3 regions of the Micromonospora sp. DT178 genome follow, and region 1 is predicted to be linked to each of the others. Evidence: riboswitches for the same ligand, from Rfam matches in the RefSeq annotation. Region 1 holds a riboswitch; each other region holds the start of a gene.
The links. Region 1 has a riboswitch for cyclic di-AMP ahead of ACLQ22_RS12290 (NlpC/P60 family protein). Riboswitches for the same ligand answer to the same signal wherever they lie in the genome.
Positions count from the first base shown of each region.

Region 1 (7,029 bases):
TGCCGCGCGACATGACAGAGCACTGATTGCGGCCTGTGAGTGCGCTTCGGCAATGCCACACTGCACGATACGGCGACTGTGTCTATGCGCCGCACTCTGGTGTTACGTCGGGTGTCCAGCGGAGAGGCGGTATGGATCTTGCGCTGCCGGACGGCCGGGTCCTGGGCTGGGCCGAGTACGGCGATCCGGCCGGGCCGCCGGTGGTGTTCCTGCACGGCACGCCGGGCTCTCGGATCAGCCGCCCGGACGACACGGCGTTGGCGGGCGTCCGCCTGATCACCGTGGACCGGCCCGGGTACGGTCGGTCCACACCTGTCCGACAGCCAACGCTCCTCGGCGTCGCTGACGACGTCGGTACGCTGATGAGTTCTCTGCGGATCGAGCGCTTCGGCCTGATCGGGTTCTCTGGTGGGGCACCGTACGCCGTGGCCTGTGGGGCCCGGTTCCCGCATCGACTGACCGGGGTGGTCACAGCAGGCTTCACCGGCCCTTACCGGGAACTGCGCACGGTGCGTGGCTGGCAGCGGTTTCAGGCGTGGGCCTTGCGGACCGTTCCGGGGTTAGGGCGCCGCTACGTGACCCGCGCCGCCGCGTGGTACGCCGAGGATCCGCTCAAACAGCACCGGCAACTGCTTGCCGCGAACCAGGACCCCTGGTTGCAGCCCTACGAGGAGTCCAACCGCGAAGGTGCCCGCCAAGGCGCGGCCGGGCTGGCCGCCGACTGGCTCGCCACCGACATCCGCCCATGGGGGTTCGGCCTGCGCGACGTCCGCTGCCGCGTCCTCATCTGGGCCGGTCGACACGACCCCGGCCGAGCCGTTCCCGACGCACCGCTGATCGCCGCACGGATACCCAACGCCAAGATTCGCATCAGCGAGGACGCAGCCCACACGCCCTCTCCGGCCCGCTGGCAAGCGATGCTGACGTGGGCAACGAGCGGTTGAGAACCGGCGCTCCCAGATGACCCCGGAACCGGAGCGGATTGAAGCACATCCGCTATTCGACATGGCAGGACGTTGGTCGGCGGCCAACCTGCCGCCCCTCGATGGCCGGCCCCTGTCGCACCGGTGCTGTTCAGGGCCCAGGTACTCAAGCTCGCCGAACTGAGCATGATCACGGGTCCGGAGAACGTCGAAGGCCCTGGCTGGGACCGCAGTCCTGACCAGGGCCTTTCGCGTGGAGCGGGTGACGGGAATCGAACCCGCACTGTCAGCTTGGGAAGCTGATGTTCTGCCATTGAACTACACCCGCAGGCGGCACCACTGTACCTGAGTCGTCACGCCGGTGCACCCAGGTACCCCTCCGACACCACCCGCGCCGCGATCTTGGCAGCAAACGGCCCCCAAAGGGGCCTGAACTTACCAAGATCGCGCAGCACCACCGCCCGCCGCACCACCGCCCGCCGCGCCGGCGCCCGCCGCGCCGCCGCCCGCCGCGCCGCGCGCGCCACCCACGCCGCGCCGCCGCCAGCCACGAGCCGCCCGGCAGCGCAGCCCGACGAGCCCGATCCGCGCGCCCTGGTCCGAACCGGGACCGTGAGTCCCGCCCCCATCGCCGTACGTCGATCATGGAACGCGTACCGCCAGGAAAAAGTTCCACGGCGGCAACATATGGGCGTTCTCAAATACCTCGATCGGTTGTAACGTCTGCCCAACGTTCCAGCCACGGCGTGACATACCCCCTGTCGCGCCGCCAGAAAGAGGTGGGCCCATGGGACTCCGTCCCAACCTGCTGACCCGGCGTACGGCCGGTGTCGCGTCGACGACCCTCGCGCTGCTGCTCAGCACCGCCGCCGTGGGTGTCGTGCCGGCCGCTTCGGCCTTCTCCGCCGCCCCGAGCGAGGTCTGCGTCGAGCCGGCCGACGTCCACTCGGACGCCCGCGTCAAGCCCGGCGGCGGCGCCAAGCACGAGCCGAACGAGCTGACCCTCGCGGAGACCCGCGAGCGCGAGGCCGACCTGGCCGCCGCGCTGCGCGAGCGGGCGCGGTTCCGCGCCGGCGCCGGTGCCTCCACGATGGCCGCCACCGTCACCATCCCCGTGGTGGTGCACGTGATCCAGGAGAACAGCACCCGGGCCGGCGGCAACATCCCCGACTCGATGGTCAACTCGCAGATCAGCGTGCTGAACCAGTCGTTCAGCGGGGCGACCGGCGGCGCGTCCACCGCGTTCAACTTCCAGCTCCAGAAGATCAACCGGGTGACGAACCCGTCCTGGTACCCGATCGTGCAGGGTTCCTCGGCGGAGCGGTCGATGAAGACCTCGCTGCGTACGGGCGGCAAGAACACCCTCAACATCTACCTGGGCGAGCTGAGCGACAGCCTGCTCGGCTGGGCGACCTTCCCGACCCGGAAGCTCAGCAGCATGGACGGCGTCGTCGTGCTGAGCGAGTCGCTGCCGGGCGGCACCGCCACCAACTACAACCAGGGCGACACGGGCACCCACGAGGTCGGCCACTGGCTGAACCTCTACCACACCTTCCAGGGCGGCTGCTCCGGCTCGGGCGACAGCGTCAGCGACACCGCGGCCGAGGCGTCGCCGGCCTCGGGCTGCCCGACCGGTCGGGACACCTGCACCGCGCCCGGCGTCGACCCCATCACCAACTTCATGGACTACAGCTACGACTCCTGCATGTACCAGTTCACCGCCGGGCAGGCCAGCCGCATGCTGACCGCCTGGAACGCGTACCGCGCGGCGTAGTTTCCGCCGTACGACCCGCACCGGTGCCGGCCTCTCTCGACGGGGCCGGCACCGGCGTCTGTGCGGCCGGGCACACGGGGGCGGGGCGGGGGTCACGGTGCGGCGCCCCGGAGGGGGGACGCCCCAGGGCGCCGCACCGCGTCTCAGGCGGCGGGGCGGGCGGCGTGGTCGCCGGCGCACCCCGACCGGGTCTCGGGCATGAGCGCGGTGCCGCCGGCGGCCGCGCGGGGGTCGAGCCACACCTGGACGGCGGGCCGGCCGTGCCCCTCGCCGGCGCCGCCCGCGACGCCGGACTCACGGCGGGCCAGCATCGCCACGTCGACGGTGAACTCGAAGACCCGCCAGTCGACCTGCGGCGCGGCCCGGTGACTGCGGGCCAGCCGGGCGACCCGGGCCGGGTCGGTCACCGGTTGGGCGTGGCCGGCGACGTAGGCCTCGTCGTCGCTCTCCTCCGGCGGGAAGGAGTGCAGCGCGTAGCGGCCGTCGCGCTCCAGGTCGCGCCGCTTGGGCGAGTCGACGACGAAGCAGAAGAGCCCCTCGTCGGTGATCACCGGGGAGACCGGGTGCACCCGGGGACCGCCGTCGGCGCGGACGGTGGCCAGGTAGCCGAAGCCCGGCCCGTACTGCTGCATGAGAAGGCGGATCCCGTCGGCGAGGCGGGGCTCGTCGGCGGCGAATTCGGACCAGGAAGCCATGTGGGCATCCTATCGAACAAACGTTCGAACACGCACTCCGACACGCAGGTCACGCGCACCGCTCGCTAAGGTGTGCGGATGCTGCTCTCCGACCGCGACCTGGCCTCCGAGATCGAGGCGGGCACGCTCGCGCTGGAGCCGTTCGAGCCCGCGCTGGTGCAACCGTCCAGCATCGACGTACGCCTGGACAAGCTCTTCCGGGTCTTCAACAACCACCTCTACACCCACATCGACCCCGCGCAGCAGCAGGACGACCTCACGTCGATGGTCGAGGTGCCGGAGGGCGAGCCGTACGTGCTGCATCCGGGCGAGTTCGTGCTCGCCTCGACGCTGGAGGTGATCACGCTCGGCGACCAGCTCGCCGGCCGCCTCGAAGGAAAGAGCTCACTGGGCCGGCTCGGCCTGCTCACCCACTCCACGGCGGGCTTCATCGACCCGGGCTTCTCCGGTCACGTGACCCTCGAACTGTCCAACGTGGCCAACCTGCCGATCACCCTCTGGCCGGGCATGAAGATCGGGCAGCTCTGCATCTTCCGGCTCTCGTCGCCGGCCCAGCACCCGTACGGCTCGGCCGTCTACGGCTCGCGCTACCAGGGGCAGCGCGGGCCGACCCCGAGCCGCTCCTGGCAGCACTGGCGCACCTGGCCGACCCGCTGACCCGACCTGCGGGCCCGCGGAGGGCCCCCGCCGGGCAGGGACCCTCCGCGCGCCTCAGCCAGGTCGGCCGTAGCTGTGGATCGGGCCGTCGTCGACCCTCTTCATCTTGATCGGCACCCCGGCGCGGGAGGCGTGCACCACCCAGCCCCCGCCGACGTACATGCCGACGTGGTGCAGGTCGCTGTAGTAGAAGACGAGGTCACCCGGGCGCAGCTCGCCCCGACTGACGGACGCGGTGGCCCGGCGCTGCTGCGCGGCGTTGTGCGGCAGCGAGACCCCGGCCTTCGCCCAGGCGGCGAGCATCAGGCCGGAGCAGTCGTACGAGTTCGGCCCCTCGGCGCCCCAGACGTAGGGCTTGCCGATCTGCGCGCAGGCGAACTTCACGGCGGTGCCGGCCGCGCCGCCGGGATAGCTGGCGGGGCAGGGTGCGGGGCGCAGCGGCCCGCCGCCGCCGTTGCCGTAGATCCGCAGCCGCAGCTTCTGCAACCGGTCGATCTCGGCGTTGATCTGCTTCTTCTTCGCCGCGAGCTGGGCCTCGGTGCGGCTGAGCTGGACGACCATCTCGTCCAGCGGCGCCTTCTTGGCGGCCAGCCGGTCGCGCAGCTCGGCGACCTGCCGCACGTCCTGCTGCTGGTGCTGGGCGAACCGGTCGAGCAGTTCGAGCTGCCCGACCATCTCGCTCGGTGAGCGGCTGCCCAGCAGGGCGTTGAGGGCGGAGACGTTCTCGCCCTTGTAGGCGCGGGCGGCCAGCGCGGCCACCTTCTCCATCGCCTGGTCGACCTGCTTCTCCAGCGGCCCGATCTGCGCGGCGAGCGCGTCGGCCTGCTTCCGCCTGGCGGCCAGGTCCTGTCGGGTGGCGTTGTGCCGTTCGATGACCGGTTCGAGCTTGTTCCAGTCCTCGTCGATCTGCCGCTCGATCTCGGCGACCGTCGGTTCGGCATGGGCCGCCGTGGCGCCGCCGGTCAGGACGACGGCGAACGCGGCCAGGGCGGCGAGGGCGGTGGTGCAGCGGTACCAGCGTGGGCGCGGCGCAGCCGTCACCGGGTCGGCGAGGGCCGACCGGGTCGACGGTGGCCGCGGGGCATGGTGTGCCACCGGGCTTCGTACTCCTTCTTCCGGACCGCCTACCGGGTTAGCTGACGGGTTCGGGCGGGAAGGGGCGCCCTACCGCAAAACTGCGGATTCACCCCGGGGAACCTGGGTCCCCGGCTCGCTCGGGAGCGACTCGGCGGTGTCGGACCGTCACCGCCCTGGTTGGACGGATTGTCACCGGCCGACGAATGACCAGAGTAGAGACGACCGTTATCGATCCGCAACCCTGCGGGCAGTGACACTCCGTACCCACCCGGGCCGGGCGGATCCGCAACCCGGGCGACGAAGATTTCCTTCCTTTTGAAGTGTCTGACGGAAAGGTATTGACCAGAGGCGGCGGGCGGGGCGAAGGTGGCCCCAACTTCGCCCGTCCGAACTGGGGGTCTGATGCACCTGTCAGCGACATCGAGGAGCAGACGCGTCCTGCTGGCCGCCGCCGTGGCCGCCGCCATGGCGGCGACGCCGCTCACCGCCGCCGGATCCGCCGCCGCAGCAGCGCCGGTGGACGACCGGCAGCAGCAGTACGCCGCCGCGGCGGCCGAGTACGGCGTGCCGGAGAGCGTCCTGCTCGGGGTCTCCTACCTGCAGTCCCGCTGGGACACCAACGCCGGCACGCCGAGCACCAGCGGCGGCTACGGACCGATGCACCTCACCGACGCCGAGCACGTCGCCGCCATGTCCGGCGGCACGCACCACGACGAGGGCACCGAGGACCCGCGCGGCGACGACTCCCGCCCGTCCCTGGCCGAGGCCCACGAGCCGCCGGCCGCTCCGCCGCCCGCCGAGGCCGCACTCCGGACCGTCGACGCCGCCGCCGACCTGACCGGCGCCAGCGAGGAGGCGCTGCGGACGGACGTCACGGCGAACATCCGGGGCGGCGCGGCGCTGCTGGCCGCGTACCAGAAGGAGATCGGCGCCCCGGTCGGCGCCGACACCGACCCGGCGGCCTGGTACGGCGCGGTGGCCCGGTACTCCGGCGCGGACAGCGCCGACGCCGCGGCGGCCTTCGCCAACGAGGTGTACGCCACCATCGCCACGGGCGACAGCCGGGTGACCGACGACGGGCAGCGGGTCACGCTGGCCGGCCGCGCGATCCAGCCGGACCGCTCCTGGCTGGACCGCCTGAACCTGCGCAAGCTCGCCCGGCCCGACGGGCTGGAGTGCCCGAGCGACATCTCCTGCGAGTGGATCCCGGCGCCGTACCAGAACTACGGCCCCACGATCGAGGACTACGGCAACCACGACCTGGCCGACCGACCCGCGCAGCAGAAGATCGAGTACATCGTCATCCACGACACCGAGGGCTACTTCGGTCCCAGCGTCAACCTGGTCAAGGACCCGAAGCGGGTGGGCTGGCACTACACCCTGCGCTCGGTGGACGGGCACATCGCCCAGCACATCAAGACCAAGAACGTCGGCTGGCACGCCGGCAACTGGTACGTGAACTCCAAGTCCATCGGCCTGGAGCACGAGGGCTTTGCCGGGCACGGCACCTGGTACACCGAGGCGATGTACCGCACCTCGGCCAAGCTGGTCCGCCACCTGGCTCGGGCGTACAACATCCCGCTGGACCGCAACCACATCATCGGGCACGACAACGTCCCCGGCACCATCGCCGCGAACGTGCGCGGCATGCACTGGGACCCGGGACCGTACTGGAACTGGTCGCACTACTTCGACCTGCTCAAGGCGCCGTTCTTCTCGACCGGCACGCACCGCACCGGGCTGGTCACCATCGACCCGGACTTCGCCACCAACCAGCCGCCCTTCACCGGCTGCAACCGGCAGCCCCCGGGCGTGCCGAACCCGCCCCCGGCGACCGCCCCCTGCCCGCTGCGCGGCTCCTCGGCGCTGTTCCTGCACAACGCGCCGAGCCACGACGCGCCGC
Region 1 covers NZ_JBNCKV010000005.1:307,029-314,057, reverse strand. The annotation lists gene ACLQ22_RS12315 (alpha/beta fold hydrolase) at 132-944, shown strand; tRNA gene ACLQ22_RS12310 (tRNA-Gly) at 1,178-1,251, opposite strand; gene ACLQ22_RS12305 (zinc metalloprotease) at 1,711-2,697, shown strand; gene ACLQ22_RS12300 (pyridoxamine 5'-phosphate oxidase family protein) at 2,841-3,392, opposite strand; gene dcd (dCTP deaminase) at 3,471-4,049, shown strand; gene ACLQ22_RS12290 (NlpC/P60 family protein) at 4,104-5,144, opposite strand; cyclic di-AMP (ydaO/yuaA leader) riboswitch at 5,157-5,290, opposite strand; gene ACLQ22_RS12285 (N-acetylmuramoyl-L-alanine amidase) at 5,529-7,029, shown strand, end outside.

Region 2 (7,029 bases), on a different contig from region 1:
CCTCGGCCGCCCCGGCGGCGACGGCCCGGGCGATCGGGTGCTCGGACGCGGACTCCAGCGCGCCGGCGAGCCGCAGCAGTTCGGCGCGGTCCTCGCCGGCCGCCGGGACCACGTCCACCAGGGTCATCCGGCCGGTGGTGACGGTGCCGGTCTTGTCCAGCACGACGGTGTCCACCTGCTTCGTGGACTCCAGCACCTCCGGCCCCTTGATCAGCACGCCGAGCTGCGCGCCCCGGCCGGTGCCGACCAGCAGGGCGGTCGGCGTGGCCAGCCCGAGGGCGCACGGGCAGGCGATGATCAGCACCGCCACGGCGGCGGTGAACGCGGCGGTGCCGCCCGACCCGCTGCCGAGCCACCAGCCGAGGGTGCCCACCGCGAGGGCGATCACGATCGGCACGAAGACGCCGGAGATCCGGTCGGCCAGCCGCTGCACCGCCGCCTTGCCGGTCTGCGCCTGCTCGACCAGCCGGGCCATCTGGGCCAGTTGGGTGTCGCCGCCGATGCGGGTGGCGCTGACCACCAGCCGGCCGCCCGCGTTGACGGTCGCGCCGACCACGGAGTCGCCCGGGCCGACCTCGACCGGGACGGACTCGCCGGTGAGCATGCTGGCGTCGACCGCCGAGGTGCCCTCGTCGACCACGCCGTCCGTGGCGATCTTCTCGCCGGGCCGCACCACGAACCGGTCCCCCACCACGAGCTGGTCCACCGGGATCCGGGTCTCCGTGCCGCCGCGCAGCACCGCGACGTCCTTGGCGCCCAGTTCGAGCAGGGCGCGCAGGGCCGCGCCGGCGGTCCGCTTCGCCCGCGCTTCGAAGTAGCGGCCGGCGAGGATGAACACGGTCACCCCGGCCGCCGCCTCCAGGTAGATGTTGCCGGCGCCGTCGGAGCGGTTGATCGCGAGACTGAACGGGTGGGTCATCCCCGGCGTCCCGGCCGTGCCGAGGAAGAGCGCCCAGATCGACCAGCCGAACGCCGCCAGGGTGCCGAGCGAGACCAGGGTGTCCATGGTCGCCGCGCCGTGCCGCAGGTTGATCCAGGCCGCCCGGTGGAAGGGCAGCCCGCCGTAGACCACGACCGGGGCGGCCAGGGTCAGCGACAGCCACTGCCAGAAGTCGAACTGCCAGGCGGGCACCATCGCCAGCACGATCACCGGCACGGTGAGCACGGCCGAGACCCACAGCCGGGTACGCAGGCCGCGCAGCTCGTCCACCGGCTCGGCGGCCGGTTCGCCACCGGCGGGCGTGGGCGGGGGCGGCAGGGCCGCCGTGTAGCCGGTCTTCTCCACCGTGGCGATCAGCTCGTCCGGGGTGACCTCGTCGGCGTACCGGACGGTGGCCTTCTCCGTGGCGTAGTTGACGGTGGCGGTCACCCCGTCCATCCGGTTCAGCTTCTTCTCGATCCGGGCGGCGCAGGAGGCGCAGGTCATGCCGCCGATCGCCAGCTCGATCTGGTTCGGCGCCGTCAGCAAGGGCTTGGTTGTCATCACGCTTCCCGTCAGTCGTGCCCGTGACCGGGGACGCCGTGGCCGGCGTCGGCGGTCGGGGAGCTCGTGGCGGCGGGTGTGCCCGCCGCCGGGGAGCCGGTCGTGGCCGGGACACCCGGCGCGGTCGGGCTGCCGGCGACGACGGTGAACTCGGCGGTACGCACGACGCCGCCGTGCTTGAAGTCCAGGTAGAGCCGGTAGGCGCCCGCCGACGGCATTTCCGCCGAGAAGCTCACCTCGGGGCCGGGCCGCGTCCGCCCGTCGCCCGGCTCACCGTGCGGGTGCACGTGCAGGTACGCCAGGTCGCCCTGGCGCAGCGCCACCAGGTGGCCGTACGCGCCCAGGTAGGGCTCCAGGTCGGTGACCGGCGCGCCGTCGCGGCTCACGGTCAGGGTCAGCTCGGCGGTGCGGCCGGGCTGCGGGGCGCCGGCGAGCGTGACGGTGTAGCCGTCGACCGTGGTGCTGGTCGCCGGCGCGGGCAGGGGCCGCGCGGTCAGCGCGCCGGGGACGCTCACGTCGACGCCGAGGGTCAGCGCCTCGCCCCCGGTCGGGGTGAAGTCGGCGAACGCGCGCCAGACGCCCGGCCCGGCGAGCGGCGAGTCGACCCGCCAGGTGCCGTCGGGCGCCATCTCCGGGTGCACGTGCCGGAAGCCGGAGAGATCGCGGCGGGCCACGATCAGGTGCATGCGCTTGTCGTGCGCCACGTCGTACGCGGTCACCGCCCGGCCGTCCGGACCGGTGACCTGGAAGGCGAACTGCCCGGCCGGGGCGTCCACCGGACGCAGGGTGTAGCCACGGTCGGAGACGAGCAGGCCGCCGGGCAGGTGCCCCGCCGCGCCGTTGTCGCCCCCGTGTCCGGCTCCGCCGTCCTCGCCGTGCCCCCCGCCGGCCTCGTGCGGGGCCTCGGCGGGCGGCGCCACGGGGTCGGCCACCCGACCGACCCCGTACGTCGCGCCGAACACCACCGCGAGGCCGAGGGCGAAACCGCTCAGCTTCGTCGCCGTGTTCATGATGTGCCTCGTTTCCCCCGTGCCCGATCTCAGGCGCCGACGAGGCTGTAACCGGCCTCGTCGACGGCGGAGCGCACGGTGTCGGTTTCCAACGGGCCCTCGCTGGTGACGGTGACCCGACCGGCGGCGACGTCGACCTGGACGTCGCTGACGCCCGGGATCGCGCCGACCTCGGTGCTGACCGCGGTGGCGCAGTGCCCGCAGGTCATGCCCTGCACCTGGTACGTCGTGGTGATCATCGAACTCTCCTCTCGCCGCCCCCAGCATATACCCCCCGGGGGTAATGCGGAGGCGGACCGGTGCCTGTGTCTTGTACCGGTACCCGGTGGGGGTATGCCGGCCAGGAACGAACGTACCATACCCCCGAGGGGTACGCTATCCTCGTCCCCATGACCACACCGACGCCCACCCCGATCAGGGGATACACCGCCACCAAGGACCAGCTGCTCGCGCGGCTGCGCCGCGTCGAGGGGCAGGTCCGTGGCATCGAGAAGATGGTCGACGAGGACCGCTACTGCATCGACGTGCTCACCCAGATCTCCGCGATCCAGGCCGCCCTGGACAAGGTCGCGCTCGGCCTGCTCGACGGGCACGCCCGGCACTGCATGCACGAGGGCGCGGCCGAGGGGCGCGCCGACGAGATGGCCACCGAGATGATGGCCGCCGTCGGCCGCCTGATGAAGCGCGGCTGACCCGCCCCGCCCCTCGGCCCCGCGACGAGACGCGGGCACACGGCGACGCCACACCCCGACATCACCCGCACGACCTGCGCCCGGATGTCGGGGTGGCTACCATTCGGCCGGTGGCCCTCCGGATTCCGCACCGCCCGCCCCGCGCGCCCCGCCGGGCGGCAACACCGACCACCCGCGACCGGACGGAGGCCCGGGACCGCGGTACGTGACCGCGCCGCCACACGGAAGCGATCCCCGTCCCGCCACGCGGCGACGGGTGAACCGACCGGCCCGCCGGCACGTACCCCGCCCTGGATTCGTTGGGAGAAACTCGTTGGGCGCCGACCACACCCGTCCCGCTCCGTCCGCCCCGCCGAGGGTGCGGCGGATCCTCGTCGCGACGGTGGTGCCCCTCTTCGTCGCCACGCTGATCGCCGCCCTGGTGCTGTGGCCGTGGGACGCGCCCGACCCGCCGACCGGCACCGACGCGCCCCGCTACCACGGCACGGTGACGCGGGTCGTGACGGAGCCGTGCCCGCCCACCCCGGAGATTCCGGAGGGGAGTCCCGGCGGGTCGCAGGGTCCCTGCGGCACGGTCACCGTACGGGTGCAGGACGGTCCCGACGCCGGCCAGCAGGTGGAGACGCCGGTGCCCGCCGGCCCCGGCGCGCCGACCGTCGCCGTGGACGACGAGATCATCCTGGTCGAGCTCACCGACCCCGCCGACCCCACGGCCAGCACCTACAACATCGCCGAGCACCAGCGCGGCAAGCCGCTGGTCTGGCTGGTGGCGCTCTTCGCGGCCGCCATCGTCGCCTTCGGACGGTGGCGCGGGCTGGCCGCGCTGGCCGGCCTGGCGGCGAGCTTCGCCATCCTGCTGACCTTCGTGCTGCCGGGCATCGGCGCCGGGAGCCCGCCCCTGCTGGTCGCGGTCGTCGGCGCCGCGCTGATCATGTTCGTGGTGCTCTACCTGACCCACGGCGTGACCGCGCAGACCTCGGTGGCCGTGCTCGGCACGTTGGGCAGCCTGGTGCTGACCGGCGTCCTCGGCACGATCGCCACCGCCGCGACCCACCTGACCGGATTCGGCTCCGAGGACGCCACCACGCTGTCGATGTACCAGGCCGACGTCGACCTGCACGGGCTGCTGCTGGCCGGGATCATCATCGGCTCCCTCGGGGTGCTGGACGACGTCACGGTGACCCAGGCCGCCACGGTCACCGAGCTGGCGCACGCCAACCCCGGGCTGTCCCGGACGCAGCTCTACCGGGCGGCGACCCGGGTCGGCCGGGCGCACATCGCCTCGACGGTGAACACCATCGTGCTGGCGTACGCCGGCGCCTCCCTGCCGGTGCTGCTCCTGCTGACGGCCGACTCGCGGGCGGTGACCCAACTTCTCACCAGCGAGTTCCTCGCCCAGGAGATCGTCCGCAGCGCGGTCGCCACCCTGGGCCTGATCGCCGCCGTGCCACTGACCACCGGGCTGGCGGCCCTGGTGACCACCGCCGGCCGCCGCGGCGGGGACGCCACCGACCGCGCCGCGCCCGCACCGACGCCCCGGCCGGCCGCCGACCGGTCCGAGGCGCTGGAGGCCCTCAGCGGGCCGCGCGGAGACACGCCGTCCGCCGCTCCCGCCGGATGGCCCGACCGGGACAGGAGCACGGACACCGCATGGTGACACTCCTCAGCGTGACCGAACAGGACGTACGGCCTGATAAACGCGTCACTGCTCACCGTCCGCCATTACGAAATAACGCATTTAGTCGGCTTAGGGACGTAGATCCCCGGGAGTGTTCTCGGGTAACCTCGCTGCCGGTCACCGCCGAAGGCGCGCAGCGGCGCCTGCGGTGCCGCCGCCCAATCGCCGCGAGGCGAACCGGGGACCCAGGTACGTGGGGTGAATCCGCGACAGCGGTAGGGGCCACTTCCGCCCCGAACCCGTCAGCTAACCCGGTCGGCGGTCGACGGAAGGGAAAACTGTGACGGCACCCCTACGCCGCTGGTTGACGCCCGTGGTGGCCGTACTCGCCGCCCTGGCGGTCTTCGCCGGGCCTCTCCCGGCGGCGGCCGCGCCCACCCCGCCCAAGCCCTCCGGGCACGGGGACGACGAGCCCAAGCTGCTCGACGACCTCATCGAGGCCCGCAACCGGTCCTACGTGCAGGCCAAGGCGAAGCTGAAGAAATCGGAAGAGCGCCAGCTCGAGCTGGCCCTGGAGGTCAACCGGGCGCAGGCCGAGCTGGACGCGCTGGCCCCCCAGGTCAGCCAGATCGCCGCCCAGTCCTACCGCACCGGGCGGATCGGCGCGGTGTCCATGCTGCTGGACACCGCCAGCCCCGACTCCTTCGTCAGGCGCGCCGCCGCCCTCGACGAGATCAACCTGGTCAACTCCAAGAAGCTGGCCGAGGTCAACGCGATCAAGGACCGCGCAGAGCAGGCCAAGCTGGCGGTCGACGCCGAGGTCCGCGAGCAGCAGAAGCTGAAGAACGAACTGGCCCGTGGCAAGCGCGAGGCGGAGAAGGCGCTCGCGCTGGTCGGCGGCAGGGGGCTGACCAGCGGCAAGGTGGTGGCCACCTCGCCGGTGGCGAAGATGGCGCCGGGGCGCACCGCCGACGGCGACTGGAAGCCCCTGTCCTGCACCGAGAACGACCCCACCACCTCCGGCTGCATCACGGCGCGCACGCTGCACATGTACAAGGAGGTCAAGCGGGCCGGCTTCAACCGGTTCGTCGGCTGCTACCGCTCCGGTGGGCCGTACGAGCATCCGAAGGGCCGGGCCTGCGACTGGTCGCTGCAACGCAGCGGCTTCTCCCCCTGGCACAACGACGACACCTACATGTACGGCAACAACCTCACCGCGTTCCTGGTCCGCAACGCCGACCGGCTCGGCATCTACTACGTGATCTGGAACCGGCAGATCTGGTTCCCGGCGACCGGCTGGAAGTCCTACAGCGGCCCGTCGAACCACACCGACCACGTCCACGTGTCACTGCTCTAGCCGGGACCACACGCACACAGAGGGCCGCCCCGCCGGACGCGGGAGCGGCCCTCTGTCGTCGTGCGGGCCCGCCGCGACGGTCTGCCGGCGGGCGAGGTCAGGCGAGCGCGGCGCTGGCCGCCGGCTCCGGCGCGTCGGCCGCACGGGCGGGCACCGAGGCCACCGTCCGCACCTCGCCGGCGGTCAGCCGGTACGACATGCCGACCACCCCGCAGCGGCCGGCGGCCACCTCCGCGGCGAGCACGGCGGAGCGGCCCAGCATCGCCTCGACGGTGTGCGCGATGTGGATGTCGACGATCCGGTCGATGTCGTCCACCCCCTCGGCGGCGGCCCGGCGCAGGCTCGGCACCACGGCGTCCACCACGGCGCACAGGTGCCCGACCGGCGGGGTGCCGGTGGCGTCCGCCGTACGCGCCGCCTGGACGGCCCCGCAGGAGTCGTGCCCGAGCACCACCACCAGCGGCGTGCCCAGGACCGTGACGGCGTACTCCACGCTGCCCAGCACCTCGGGGCCGATGGTGTGCCCGGCGGTGCGGACCACGAAGAGGTCACCGAGGCCACGGTCGAAGATGATCTCGGCGGCGAGCCGGGAGTCGGAACAGCCGACGATCACCGCGAAGGGGTGCTGCCCGTCGGCGACCGCGGCGCGGTGCCCGGCGTCCTGGTTGGGGTGGCGCGGGGCGCCGGTCACGAACCGCCGGTTGCCGGCGTGCAGCTCGGCGAGCGCCTGCTCGGGACTCGCCGGGACGGCGAACGTGGCGCCGACGTCGGCCGGCACCCCGCCCGTGGTCGACACCGGGAGCGTCCGCTCCGGGCCCGGTTGAGTTCCTGGCGATCCGGGACGACTCATCCCACACCTCGCTCCGCAC
Region 2 covers NZ_JBNCKV010000001.1:38,506-45,534, reverse strand. The annotation lists gene ACLQ22_RS00220 (heavy metal translocating P-type ATPase) at 1-1,483, opposite strand, end outside; gene ACLQ22_RS00215 (hypothetical protein) at 1,495-2,493, opposite strand; gene ACLQ22_RS00210 (heavy-metal-associated domain-containing protein) at 2,523-2,732, opposite strand; gene ACLQ22_RS00205 (metal-sensitive transcriptional regulator) at 2,883-3,185, shown strand; gene ACLQ22_RS00200 (YibE/F family protein) at 3,499-4,842, shown strand; cyclic di-AMP (ydaO/yuaA leader) riboswitch at 5,009-5,140, shown strand; gene ACLQ22_RS00195 (coiled-coil domain-containing protein) at 5,144-6,160, shown strand; gene ACLQ22_RS00190 (carbonic anhydrase) at 6,258-7,010, opposite strand.
Region 2: it holds a riboswitch for cyclic di-AMP, as region 1 does, so the genes downstream of both, ACLQ22_RS00195 (coiled-coil domain-containing protein) here and ACLQ22_RS12290 (NlpC/P60 family protein) in region 1, are expected to answer to the same signal.

Region 3 (7,029 bases), on a different contig from region 1:
GGACGTCGGCGGACGGTGCGCGGGCCCGGCGTCAGCGGACGGCGACCGCCGCGGGCACGCCCCGCGCGAAGTCGTCGTCGCCGTCGTCGTCGTCATCGCCTCCGCCGCCGCCGAACCCGCAGGCCAGTACGAGGGCCAACAGCGCGCTGACGCCGGCCAGCGCGGCAAGTCTCCTGAACATCGATCGTCCTCCCGGTCGCAGTCGTGTCTCCGAGCCGATGCTAGGCAGAACGGGCAAGGCCCGGGGCCGAAGCGGAAGAGGCCACGCCGGGGGGCCGGCTGTTGGGCGTTGCCGGAGGGGGCCGGCTACCCTGGGGCGGCGCGACGCGTCAGCGGCAGCTGATCGTCGGGTAGACAAAACGTCAATAGTCCGGATAAGGGCGACTTGCTGTGCCCTGATCCGCGAATTGCTCATCCCGAGGGGTGGCGACCGAGGCCGTCAGAGGAATACTCTCGGTCGCGGCCCGCGTACTGATGAGGCGCCCGTCGGACGGGCGAGTGGAGGTGCTCGCGTGAGCCTGTCGATCGTGAAGTCGGTCCTGCCCGGTGGTGTCATCGAGATCGCCCCGCGGGGTGAGATCGACGTCGACACCGCGTACGAGGTGCGCGAGGCGATTGCCGAGGTCCTGACCAAGGGGCGTCCCGGTCGGATCGAGCTGAACATGCGGCTCGTCACCTTCATCGACTCGGTCGGCATCAGCGCGATGGTCGCCGGCTTCCAGACCGCGGAGGTGAGCGGCGTCAAGCTTGTCGTCACCGAGCCGAGCCGCTTCGTGCACCGGCAGCTCTGGGTGACCGGCCTGCTCGGCCTCTTCGGCGCCCCCGAGCCCTACTACGCCGGCGCGCCCACCCCCGAGGTCCTCCCCGGCGCCTGACGCGCCGACGTTCCCCGCCCCGCCCCGCCCGGACCCCGCCCTGCCCTGGCCCCGCCCCGGGCACCCGGCGGGAGGCGTGAGGCGGGCCGGTCAGGCGTCGCCGAGGCCCGACAGGTCGACGTCCGCCACCTCGGTGACCGCGCGGATCGCCGTCACCGAGGCGTACCCCTCGGCCAGCAGGGCGAGGTCGGTGCCGGGCTGCACGGCCTGCCCCGGCTCCTCCAGCGACGTGCGGACGAAGCCGTGCCCGGCCTCCGCCACCGTCATCTGCACCTGGCCGAAGGTGGCGAGCGTGCCCCGGCGTACCCCGCGCAGCCGGCCGTGCGGCAGGTCCGGCGCGTTCACGTTGAGCACGCTCTCGACCGGCCCGGCGGTGAGCCGGGGCAGCAGGTCCAGGGCGACCCGGGCGGCCGTCGCCCAGTGCCGCTCGGCGTCGCGTACCCGGGCGGCGGCGGCCACCGCGGCGCCCCCGCTGGCGGCCGTGCCCTCCCCGGCCGAGAGCACGTCGAGCGAGACGGCCATCGCCCGGCAGCCGTTCGCGGCGGCGGTGAAGGCCGCACCCACCGTGCCCGAGTGCAGCACCGCGCGTCCCGCGTTCGCGCCCCGGTTGATGCCGGACAGCACCACCGCCGGCGGGGGGCCGAAGGCGCCGTGCACGGCGATCAGCGCGATGAAACCGGGGGAGCCGCCGACCGCGAACGCCGGCACCCCCGGCGCCTCCGGCAGCGGGTGCTCGTGGACCACCACGTGCCCGTCGCGCTCCACGGCGGTCATCGCGGCGCTGGTGCCGCTCGCCTCCTCCAGCGGCGCGGCGACGACCACGTCCAGGCCCCGGTCCGCCGCCGCCCGCGCGAGCGCCTGGATGCCGGGTGCGGCGATCCCATCGTCGTTGGTGACCAGTACCCGCAGCGTCATCGCCCGGCCGCCCGGTCGGCCAGTTCGTCGGGGCTGGTCCGCTCCTGCGGCCGGCTGCCGGCCGGTACGAGGCGCACCCGGTCGACCAGGCCGGTGATCGAGTCGAGCCGGCCGGTGCCGAGGCCGTGCCGGGTCACGTTCAGCGCGCCGGCCGCCGCGCCGGTACGGATCGCGGTGCGCACGTCACCGCCGCGCGCCACCACGGCCGCCACCCCGGCGGTCATCGAGTCGCCCGCCCCGCGCGGGTCGGCTGCCTCCAGTCGGGGCATCTCGACCTCGAAGACCTCGCCGTCGACCAGGGCGAGGGCGGGCTTGTCGGCCCGGCTCACCACCACGTTCTCGGCGCCGCCGGCATGCAGGTCGTACAGGGCCCGGGTGAGCTGCTCCTCGTCCTCGCCGTCGGCGCGGCCGTCGGCGATCAGCTCCTCGTGGCTGACCTTGAGGAAGAAGACGCCGCTGTCCAGCACGGCGTCGAGGTGCTCGCCGCAGAGGTCTACCACCACCCGGCTGCCGTTGGCCCCGAGGTCGGCGGCGAACCGCCGGTAGAGGTCGGCCGGGACCAGCGACGGCTCGTTCGGCCCGCTCAGCACGCTGACCGTGGCGCGCAGGCCCTCGCCGAGCGCCAGGTTGTAGAGCTCGTCCAGCTCGTGCCGGCTGAGCGGCTGGCCGGGCACGTCCACGATCTCCTGCCGGGAGCCGTCGCGCCGATCGTGCACGTAGCCGCCGCTGCCGGAGTCGCGGACCACCACCTTGAGGTTCACCCCCTCGCTGACCAGCAGCGGCTCCAGCACCTGGCCGATCTCGCCGCCGAGGGCGGTGCAGAGCACCACGTCGACCCCGAGCGACATCACCATCCGGGCCTGCCAGACGCCCTGCCCGCCGGGGTGCAGGTGCAGCTCCGGCTCCTCGCTGGGCTGGTCGACGGTCACCGTCAGCCGGGGCGTGGGCGCGAAGACCATCACGTGCCCGCTCATCCGTCGTACCCGTTCATGCGCCCGCCCTCCGCCGACCGACACGTGCCGTGACCATTCACCAGCTGACCGTAGTGGGATCGGCGGCTGGGCGTCCGGACTCCGGGCGGGATCGGCGCGGCGTTGCCAGCGCGCCCGGCATGCGCGACGATCGGGCGACCACCGACGCTGGGAGACGGCGTGCTCAGGCGAAGTTCCTTCAGCTACACCGTCCAGGCGCGCTGCTCCCTCGCGCAGGCAGCGGCGCTGCTCGCCGACCCCGCCCGGCAGGTGGACCTGCACCCGCTGATCGTCCGGGTCCGTCGGGTGTCGCCCCGTCCCGGCGCGCGCGCCAGCTACGACATCACCGATCGGTTGGCCGCCGGGCCGGTGCGCCTGCCGATCACCTACCGCGCCGACGTCCTCGTCGACGATCCGGACGAGATCGTCACCGTGGCCCGCCAGTGGCCCGCCACCACCGTCCGCAACCACACCCGGCTGCGGGCGGAGCCCGACGGCGTGGTCCGCATCGAGGTCGAGATCACCCTCGCCGCGCCCGCGCCGCTCTTCGGCTACGCGTTCCGCCAGGCCCGCGCCGCCCACCTCGGGCTGGCCGCGCGCCTCGCCGCGGCCCTCGACACGAACCCGCCCGGACCGCCGGCCGGCTGACCGCGAAGCAGCCAGGCCCGGCCGGAGGCGACGGGCGCCGTGTGCGCCCCGGCGACCCCGCGACGGGCGGGGCACCGGGGCGCGGGCGTCAGTAGACCGACAGGTGCACGTGGTTGGTGTGGTCGCTGGACGGGTCGCCGTTGGCTCCGCTGTACGACTTCCACCCGCTGCTCGGCAGCCAGATCTGCCGGTACCAGATCACGTAGAGCACGGCGAGCCGGTCGGCGTTGCGCACGAAGTACGCCGACAGGTTGTTGCCGTACGTCCGGTCGCCGCCCGTGGCGTCGCCGCCGAAGCCGCCCTTCTGGGCCGCGAAGTCGCAGGCCCGGCCCTTCGGGTGCTCGCCCGAGCCGCCGGGGCGGTAGCAGGAGACGTAACGGGTGAAGCCCGCCGCCTTGGCCTGGTTGAGCGCGTGCAGGGTGCGCGGGGTGATGCAGCCGTTGGCGGGGGTGGGGTCGTTGACGCTGCACGACTCGCGCGGCCAGGAGCCGTCGGAGTTGCGTGGCGCCGCCTTCGCCGTCTTGCTCGACGTGCCGCCCGGCGAGGAGCCGCCGCCCGCGGACTGCTGCCGCTGTTGCTGCTGCTCGCGGTTGGCGACCGTCAGCGCCCGTTCGGCCTGCTCCTTGCGCTTGGCCATCACGCTGACCTGCTTGCGCTGCTCCCGGATCTCGCCGTCCAGGGCCAGCTTGGTGCGGGTGGCCTCGTCCCGGGTCTCCTGGAGCTCGCGCAGGGCCCGGTCCTCCTTGGCGGCCACCGCGTCGAGGGCGGCGGCGCGGTCCATGAAGCCGTCCGGGGAGCTGCTGTTGAGCAGGGCGGACGCCACGCTGAGCCGGCCGGTGCGGTAGGCGGCCCCGGCGATCTCGCCGACCTTGGCGGTGCGCGCGGTCAGCTCGACCTCGGTGGTCTTGAGCTGTGCGGTGAGCTGCTGCTGCCGCTTGGCCGACGTGTCCAGGGCGCGCTTGGCGTCGAGGTAGCCCTTGCTGGCGGCCTCCAGCTGGGCCCGCAGGGCGGGCGTGCCGCCCTCCTCGTCCTGGCCGGGAGCCGCGGCGAGCAGGCCGGCGCGGGTGGCGGCCGCCGCCGGGGCGGCGGTGACCGGGGCCACCGCGGCGCCGAGGGCGAGCATCGTGGCGATCAGGGCCGCCGTGCGGGCGGCACGTCGTCGTACGGGTGCCATCACTGGCATACACGTGTCCTTCCGTCAGCCGCCGACCGGGTTAGCTGACGGGTTCGGGACGGAAGATCCCTACCGCTGACGCGGATGCACCCCACGAACTTGGTTCCCCGGTTCGCCCCGTCGGGCGATTAGGCGGCGGCCACCGCCGGCACCGGTGGGTGCCGCCTGGCGGAGGCCGAAGCCGAGCCTACCGGTGCCGGTGTGACTGGTGCACCGCAGGTGACGGACGGTGCGCGTCCACTAACAGTCAAATCCGGCATAAGGCCACAATACTCTCCCAGATTTAAGGTTGTCCTCATTACCACTCGACCGCCCCACAGGCCCCGGGCGACGCTCCCGGCTCGATCTGCAACGTGGCGTGCTCGATCTGGAAGTCGTCGTGCAGCGCGGCCCGGGCGGCGCCCAGCACCGCGCCGACCTCCGCGCCGGGGGCCATGGTCAGGTGCGCCGAGGCCACCTCCATCCCGGAGGTCAGCGTCCAGACGTGCAGGTCGTGCACCTCGGCGACGCCGGGCACGGCGGCCAGCCGGTCGTGCACTGCGGTGACCTGGAGGTGTTCCGGCGCGGCCTGCACCAGGATGCGCAGCGCGGCCCGCCCGAGCCGCCAGGTGCGCGGCAGGATGAACACGCCGATTCCGACCGCCACCAGCGGGTCCGCCCACCACCAGCCGGTGGCGACGATCAGCAGCGCCGCCCCGATCACCCCGAGTGACCCCAGCAGGTCGCCGAGCACCTCCAGGTACGCGCCGTGGACGTTGATGCTCTCCTTCGCCCCGGAGCGCAGCAGCGCGAAGGCGCCGACGTTGGCGAGCAGGCCGAGCACGGCGACCACGAGCATCGGGCCGGCCAGCACCTCGGGCGGGTCGCCGAAGCGGCGCACCGCCTCGATCACGACGTAGACCGCGACCCCGGAGAGCAGCGCGGCGTTGGCCAGCGCGGCCAGCACCTCCAGCCGGTAGAGGCCGAAGGTGCGCTGCGGGTCGGCGCCCGCCCGCCGGGTCGCGGCGATCGCCGCGAGCGCCATGCCGATGCCGAGCACGTCGGTGAACATGTGCCCGGCGTCGCTCAGCAGGGCCAGTGAGCCGGTGCGGAAGGCCGCCACCGCCTCCACCACCATCAGGCCGGCGAGCAGCCCGAACGCCGCCCAGAGCCGGCCCCGGTGGCGGTGCGCGGCGTTCGCCACCGACCCGTGATGGTGGTCATGACCTGCGCCCACGCGCCCATCCTCCCTCGGGGGGTCCGGATTCGCGTTCAATTTATGCTGACATCGCTATGTATGCAAGTAACGGATCCTCAGCCGATCGGGTCGACGGTGGTCAGCCGCTGGGTGGCCCGGGACAGCGCCACGTAGAGCGTCCGTACCCCCGACCCCGGGTCGGCCCGGATCTCGCCCGGGGCGACGAGGACGACCCCGTCGTACTCCATGCCCTTGGCCTCCAGGCTGGTCACCACCTGTAGGCGCGGCGCGCCGAGCCCGCCCAGCCAGCCGGCCACCTCGTCGCGGCGGGGCACCGGCGTGATCACGCCGACCGTGCCCTCGACCTCGGCGAGCAGCGCGCCGGCCGCCGCCACCACCGCGGCCTCCAGCTCCGCCGGCGGCACCGCCAGCTCGACCGGTTCGACGCCCGTGGAGCGCACCGCCCTGGGCAGCGGGAGGTCCGGGTGCAGCCGACGGATCTCGGCCGCCGCCACCGCGAAGATCTCCGCCGAGTTGCGGTAGTTCGTGGTGAGGGTGAAGTGGTGTCGCTTGCGCCGGCCCAGCGCCTGGTCCCGGGCGCGCGTCAGCTCCTCCGGATCCCCCGTCCACGCCGTCTGCGCCGGATCGCCCACCACCGTCCACGAGGCCAGCCGACCCCGCCGGCCGATCATGCGCCACTGCATCGGCGAGACGTCCTGCGACTCGTCGACCACCACGTGCGCGTACTCCCGGTAGTCGTCGGGGCGTTCCCGGGCCGCGTCGCGGGCGGCGCGCTGCCGGTCGGCGAAGGTGCTCAGCTCGCGGACCCCGCCGGTCAGCTGGAACGGGTCCCGCTTCGCCCGGGCCGGCCGCATCGGCTTGCCGAGCAACGCGTCCAACTCGTCGAGCAGCGCGATGTCGGCGATCGTCAGCCCGGCGGCGTCGAGGCCCCGGTACGCGTCGGTCAGCAGCCGGATCTCGGCGCGGGAGAGGATCCCCCCGGCGTAGCGGTGCAGCCGGTCCGGGCGGGCCAGCCAGCCCAGCACGTGCCGGGGGTGCAGCCGGGGCCACCACGCCTTGAGGAACTCCCGGAACTCCGGCCGCTCGGCGATCTCGTCCTCGAACGCGCGCTGCTCGGGCAGCCGGCCGACGCCCAACTTGCGGGCCTGCGCCCACAGCGCGGCGAAGACCCCGTCGAAGCCGGCCCGGCGCACCTCGTTGCGCCGGGCGCCCCGGGGCATCGCCCGGTCGCGGATGTCGTCCAGCTCG
Region 3 covers NZ_JBNCKV010000017.1:113,176-120,204, forward strand. The annotation lists gene ACLQ22_RS25875 (hypothetical protein) at 32-181, opposite strand; gene ACLQ22_RS25880 (STAS domain-containing protein) at 513-875, shown strand; gene surE (5'/3'-nucleotidase SurE) at 966-1,790, opposite strand; gene ACLQ22_RS25890 (1-phosphofructokinase family hexose kinase) at 1,787-2,764, opposite strand; gene ACLQ22_RS25895 (SRPBCC family protein) at 2,942-3,409, shown strand; gene ACLQ22_RS25900 (coiled-coil domain-containing protein) at 3,498-4,583, opposite strand; cyclic di-AMP (ydaO/yuaA leader) riboswitch at 4,597-4,728, opposite strand; gene ACLQ22_RS25905 (cation diffusion facilitator family transporter) at 4,882-5,799, opposite strand; gene ACLQ22_RS25910 (HelD family protein) at 5,877-7,029, opposite strand, start outside.
Region 3: it holds a riboswitch for cyclic di-AMP, as region 1 does, so the genes downstream of both, ACLQ22_RS25900 (coiled-coil domain-containing protein) here and ACLQ22_RS12290 (NlpC/P60 family protein) in region 1, are expected to answer to the same signal.